Regions from separate parts of the Anaerofustis butyriciformans genome, predicted to be linked through region 3. Evidence: predicted binding sites of a transcription regulator. Region 3 holds the regulator's gene; each other region holds the start of a gene.
What was found. The regulator NrdR, encoded in region 3, represses ribonucleotide reductase genes. The targets are predictions, from matches to a motif close to CACNANATNTNGTG.
Positions count from the first base shown of each region.

Region 1 (2,286 bases), on a different contig from region 3:
TGAAAATGCAGGAAGTAAGGAAGAAAAAGCAAAGACTCTTGGAATAAAAATAATTTCTGAAGATGAATTTGAAAAAATGATATAAAGAACTTCTTTTGAAGTTCTTTTTTATGTAAAAATTAGATAAATTTTGTAATATTAAAATAAAATGTATTATAATGTATTTGTAACATCAAAATTGAGAAATTAAAATTATTTAATTTACTGTTACAATAAAAAATAAGGATTAGAATAAATGACATTAAAATATTTTTTTTCAAGACCAGAAGACATACCTTTAAATTTAACATGGAATACATATGGAGTTGAGCATTTAACATGGCTTTTTGCTATAACGCTATTTATAGTTTATATGTGTCGTATGTTTAAAAAAGCAGATTATGAAAAACAAAATAAAATATTAAAAATTTTTGCAATAGTTATAGTTATACAAGAAATAATTAAAGATATTATTCATATTTATGCAGGAACTTTTAATCTTGGGCATTTACCATTTCATTTATGCGGTATATCAATATTTTTTACTTTTTGGTATGCTTTTAAACCTGGGAAAATTTGCGGTGAATATTTATATGCACTTTCTCTTCCCGGAGCGATGGCAGCATTATTATTCCCTGATTGGACAGAATATCCAATGCTTCATTTTTCATGCATAAATTCTTTTACCATTCATGCATGGCTTGTTGTATTTGTATTTATGCTTTTATATAGTGGAAGATTAAAACCTAATTATAAAGTTTTGCCAAAGACAGCATTGTTAGTTGGTATAATTGCCGTTCCCGTATATTTTATGAATAAAGCGTGGGGAACAAATTTTATGTTTTTAAGTTCTCCTGCACCAGGCTCTCCACTTGAGATACTATATAATGTGTTTGGAAATTTTTATATTCCTGCAGCTTTGTCACTTGTATTATTTGTTTGGGTACTTATGTATGCCCCATTGCAGATAGCTTATTCAAGACAAAATAAAATGGAAGAAATTGTATAAAGACTAATGTAAAATCATTAGTCTTTTTTTATTGGATAAAAGTTATTAAAAAATAAAAACGATAGTAAATTAAAGTATAAAATAATGTTAAACATAACAATAAAAATATTTTATTACATAAAAGCATTGTATTGTAAGGCAAAAGAGATAAAACACAATATCTTGTGTTTTTTTTATCCTTGACAAAGTTATATATACAATATATAATTGAATACGGTCAGTACGAAATATAATTTTATTAATATATAATTGGAGAAAATGAAGTATGGTAACAGAGATTTTAAAAAGAGACGGAAGAACAAGCAAATACGAAAAAAGGAAAATAACAGAGGCCATTTATAAGGCTGCGGAAGCTGTTGGCGGACAAGATTATCAAATAGCCAGAGAACTTTCTGATCAAGTTGATAAAATATTAAATGAAAGATATGTTGATATTATTCCTACTGTTGAACAAATACAAGATATAGTGGAAAAGACATTAATTGAAAGCGGACATGCCAAAACAGCTAAAAATTATATTTTATATAGAGCCGAAAGAAATAAAGTAAGAGAAATGAACACAACTCTTATGAAAATTTATGAAGATTTAACTTTCAAAAGCTCAATAGAAAATGATGTAAAAAGAGAAAATGCCAATATTAACGGTGATACTGCAATGGGAACTATGCTTAAATATGGTTCTGAAGGTGCAAAAAACTTCTATGGTATGTTTATTTTAGATGAAAAACATGCTGCGGCTCATTCAAAAGGTGATATTCATATTCACGATTTAGATTTTTATACTTTAACTACAACTTGTTGTCAAATCGATTTAACAAAATTATTTAAAGGTGGATTTTCAACAGGTAACGGATATATAAGAGAGCCAAAAGATATAAGAACTTATTCTGCTCTTGCTTGTATAGCTATTCAATCAAACCAAAATGATCAACATGGTGGACAAAGTATTCCAAAATTTGATTATGATTTAGCTGCAGGGGTTGAAAAAACTTATAAGAAAATATATGTAACTAATATGGGTAAAGCATTGGAACTTCTTGCAGGCATGGAAAACGGCGAAGAAGTTGCAAAAGAATTATATAAAGAAATAGAAGAAAAAAGCGGACTTTATCCACAATTAGATGATAATGAAGAGTTTATGAAGCTTGAAAGAGAAGCTTTAGATAAATTGGCTCATAAAGATATTGATACATTGATTTCATTTACAAAGAAAAGCTCTCTAAAAGAAACAGATAAAGCAACATATCAAGCAATGGAAGCATTGGTACATAACTTAAATACAATGCATTCAAGAGCCG
Region 1 is NZ_JAYFFH010000010.1:6,170-8,455, forward strand. Features, by position in the region: gene ligA (NAD-dependent DNA ligase LigA) at 1-85, shown strand, start outside; gene V2W16_RS10410 (YwaF family protein) at 236-988, shown strand; gene V2W16_RS10415 (anaerobic ribonucleoside triphosphate reductase) at 1,254-2,286, shown strand, end outside.
Region 1: V2W16_RS10415 (anaerobic ribonucleoside triphosphate reductase) is a predicted target of NrdR. The motif match lies at 1,142-1,155, and genes of this name have one in related genera.

Region 2 (2,286 bases), on a different contig from region 3:
TACGTTTCCGTCTTCACCTGCAGGGCAAGTATGCCAAGCATTGAAAACATCATCAAATTGAACCGCAGGGTCTGCACAGTTCCATGCTGATTTACAAATTAAATCCCATAAGTCTTTTACTTTAACTTCCTTATTTACTTCTTCATCAACTCTTCCTTTAAGTTCAAAAGTAGCATCAGGATTTTCTCTTAAGTTTAAGACTTTTTCCATAAATTCTCTATTTAGTCTTACAGAGTTATTTCCATTTTGTCCGCTTACTGTTTGATATGCTTCACCGTCCATTGAAGTATCATATCCCATTTTGCCAAGAGCTCTTACTTTGTCTTCTTCTCTTGCTTTCCATGAAATAAAATCTTCAATTTCAGGATGGTCAATATCGGCTATAACCATTTTTGCGGCTCTTCTTGTTGTTCCACCGCTTTTTATTGCTCCGGCATTTCTGTCAAAACCTTTTAAAAAGCTCATCATACCAGAAGATTTTCCGCCGCTTGAAAGTTTTTCGTTTACTGCTCTTAAATTAGAAAAGTTAGTTCCTACCCCTGAACCGCCTTTAAATAACTTTGTTTCTGTAACGTATTGTTCAGAAATAGAATTATCACCAAGCAATGTATCTTTTATAGAAAGAATAAAGCAGGCTGATGCTTGTGTTCTTGTGTATCTGTCTTTACTCTTCTTTACACTTCTGCTTTCAGGGTCAAAGTAGAACATATTGTCACTTTCACCGCTTATGCCATAGTTTCTCTTTATTCCTGTGTTAAACCATTGTGGAGAGTTTGGAGCCCACATTTGATTTAAAAGAGCATAAGCTACTTCATCATAAAAAATATTATATTGATTTTGAGTTGTTATAAGCCCTTCATCAACAAGAGCATCTGCCCAAAATCCTACCATTCTATCCACTACTTGCTTTATGCTTGTTTCGTGTCCGTTATCTTTTCCTACCCCTGCTTTTCTAAAATATTTTGATGCTATGATATTACATGCATTTTTTGAATAAAATTCAGGGAATTCCAAATCATGCATTTCAAAAATGTTTTTTTGTGTTTTATAATCAAAAATCTCTACATCTACGGTTTTATATTCAAATAAATCATAAACCGTAATGCTGTTATCTTCTTCTAGTCTTTTGGTAAAACGTCTTTTGAAAATATTGTTTACACTTAAATTATCCATATAGTTCACCTTTCTTATGTAAAATATTCTACAACATATAGTATAAATTACATACATTAATACAATTATTAGTATATCATTTATTATTGTAATTGCAATACGTTTTCTATAACAAAAAAACAAAAAAAGAACGCTATAAAACGTTCTTTTTATTTAATTCTTTAATTATGTTTTCTATACAGTTTTTAAAATAACCGTTATTGCTTACTTCAATATCACAGTATTTTTTATATAAACCAATTCTGTTATTATACAAATTATAAATATGTTCTTCGTTATTTTTTAGAAGTGGTCTGTCTTTACCGAGATTTTTGGATTTTAATATATTTTCAACACTTCTGTTTATAAATACTATTATGCTTGTTTGTTTAAAATAATCAATGTTTTCTTTCCTTGTGACTATTCCGCCTCCTGAAGAAATAAGAGTGGAGTTTAATTTTGAAAGCTCTTTTGAATAAAAGGTTTCTATATCTCTAAAACTTTCTTCACCGTCTTTAAATATTTCACTGATTTTTTTGTTTGTCTTTTCTTCAATGTAATTATCCATATCTATAAAAGTTAAACCAAGCTCTTTTGCCAGTTCCTTACCTATACTGCTTTTACCACAGCCCGGCATACCGATTAATAAAATATTCTTTTGCATTTTTATATTTCCTTTTTAAGTTTGGATATAATCTTATTTGTATCTTCTTTTGAAATTACAAAGTCATTCCATATTTCTTCAGATTTTAAACCTTGCATAATAAGCATTTCAATTCCGCCGCAAGTTTTCTTATCTAAGTTTTCGCCTATTTCCATAAACTTTGTTTTTAGCGGATTATAAACAACATCAATTACGTAATCAAAGTTTTTGATTATATCTTCATTAACAGGAGAAAAATCAACTTTAGGATACATTCCAACAGGTGTTGTATTTATTATTACCTGAGCTTTTATTTCTTTTAAATCTTCATAGTCGATTAAATTAACGTCATTTTTAGATTGTTTGTCGCTTTTGTTACGACTTACCAAATAAACTTCTTTTGCACCTAAATCCTTAACGCAAGAAATAACGGCCTTGCTTGCGCCGCCGCTGCCTAGTATTACAACCCTACTATTATTTATTTCTACATT
Region 2 is NZ_JAYFFH010000001.1:275,866-278,151, reverse strand. Features, by position in the region: gene V2W16_RS01330 (vitamin B12-dependent ribonucleotide reductase) at 1-1,173, opposite strand, end outside; gene V2W16_RS01325 (shikimate kinase) at 1,307-1,816, opposite strand; gene aroE (shikimate dehydrogenase) at 1,819-2,286, opposite strand, start outside.
Region 2: V2W16_RS01330 (vitamin B12-dependent ribonucleotide reductase) is a predicted target of NrdR. The motif match lies at 1,203-1,216, and genes of this name have one in related genera.

Region 3 (2,286 bases):
CCTCCTATTATAATTCCAAGAATAAAAACAAGAATAAAAAATAAATATTTATTTTTGTTTTCCATAAAATGATAATTTATAAATTCTCTAATCATAAAATATTATTCCTTATTTTTTGTGACATAAAAAAGACATGCCCTATTAATAAAGGGTATGTCCTTATTTATATTTTATGACTGTTTAAATATTATTTTCTAAACAATATTTAAGAAAGGGAACAATAATTTTTGAATCTGTTATTTTTCCTTCAAAAATCTTTTGTTTTAATTCTTTTATATTTATTTTATATACATTTATAAACTCATCATCATCCAAATCTTGACAGGTTTTAACCAAATCCTTTGCTAAATATACATATATTAATTGATTACCTAATCCTATATCAGGATAAAATTTCATATATGGGATTATATTACGAGAAGTATATCCTGTCTCTTCTTCGAGTTCTCTTAAAGCTGCAACATCAGGATCTTCTCCCTTTTCTAATTTACCAGCGGGAATTTCATCTGTAACATCATAAATAGAGCATCTAAACTGTTTTACTAAAATAACATTATCATATTCATCTATTGCTAAAATAGCACAAGCTCCCATATGTTCAACATTATCTCTTGTTGCTTCATTTCCGTTTGAAAGTATGACAGTATCTCTTTTTACATCAAATATATTCCCACTTAAAAGCTTTTCGGTTTTAATAACGGTTTCTTTTATTTCCATTATTTATTTCCTCGCTCGTTTAACATACTTTTAAGTTCATCCATAAAGCTATTTACATCTTTAAACTGTCTATAAACAGAAGCAAATCTTACATAAGAAACTTCATCTAAATCTTTTAGGTATTTCATTATCTCTTCACCTATTAAATTTGATGGTATTTCTTTCTTTGCTATTTTTTGAATATTACTTTCTATTTCATTTACAACATGTTCTATCTGCTCAATAGAAACAGGTCTTTTTTCACATGATTTTATTATACCGTTCATAAGTTTATTTCTGTCAAAAGCTTCTCTAGTACCATTTTTCTTAACTACAATTAAAGGTATCGTTTCTATTTTTTCATAAGTTGTAAATCTTTTTGCACAAGATAAACACTCTCTTCTCCTTCTTATAGCCGTATTATCATCAGTAGGTCTTGAATCTATAACTTTACTTTCGCTAAAACCGCAATGTGGACACTTCATTTTTATCACCTTTCGTTCCTAAAATATATAAAAATTATATAATATATTTTTATTTAACTCAACCTTAAGAATATATAAATTATTTAAACAAAAATAAAAAAGCGGATAACTCCGCTTTTAAGAAAAATTATAATAAACTTTGTACTTTATCATATTCATCAGTTATTTCTTTTTCAGGTTCAGGAGTAAGAAGACTTACCACAACCATAAATATACAACCTGTTAAGAAAGCTGGTAATAATTCATAAATATCAAATAAACCGCCTAAATTACTTATAACGTATTTCCATAAGAATACCATAGCCCCACCGGAAATCATTGAAGCAATTGCACCGTATTTATTAGCTCTTCTCCAGAAAAGAGCAAATAATACAACTGGTCCAAATACAGCACCAAAACCTGCCCATGCAAATGATACAATAGAGAATACTGAGCTGTTTGGATCTTTTGCAAGGAAAATACCAAGAACAGCAATTGCAATAAGACATCCTCTTGCTACAACCATTCTCTTTTTACCATCAAGTTCTTTACCAAAGAAACCACCTATAATGTTTTCAGATACACTTGAAGAAGCAGCAAGAAGTTGTGAATCCGCAGTAGACATTGTTGAAGCAAGAATACCTGCAAGTATTACACCGGCAAAACAAGCAAATATCCATCCATGTGTACTTAGTACATTTGCAATTTTAACTATTACTGTTTCAGAAGATGTTCCTTCAAGGAATGGAATAACAGATGCTTTTGTCATTCCATAACCAATTATACCTATCAAAATAGAAGCAAACATAGAAATTACAACCCATATAGAAGCAACTCTTCTTGAAATTTTAAGTTTGTCTTTATCTTCAATAGCCATAAAACGAAGTAATATATGAGGCATTCCAAAATAGCCAAGTCCCCAAGCCATTTTTGAAACGATTGTTAAAAAGCCGTAACTTTCAGCGCTGCCCGTTGTCATATTATGAGTTGAAACCATACTCAAATATCCGGGAAGTTCTTTTGCATTGTTTATTACCATATCCATACCGCCTGCGGCACTTATTCCAAAAACAAGAATAATAACAAGAGCAACTGACATGATTATACTTTGAATAAAATCTGTAGT
Region 3 is NZ_JAYFFH010000007.1:102,427-104,712, reverse strand. Features, by position in the region: gene spoIIM (stage II sporulation protein M) at 1-95, opposite strand, end outside; gene V2W16_RS09465 (NUDIX hydrolase) at 181-717, opposite strand; gene nrdR (transcriptional regulator NrdR) at 717-1,181, opposite strand; gene putP (sodium/proline symporter PutP) at 1,309-2,286, opposite strand, start outside.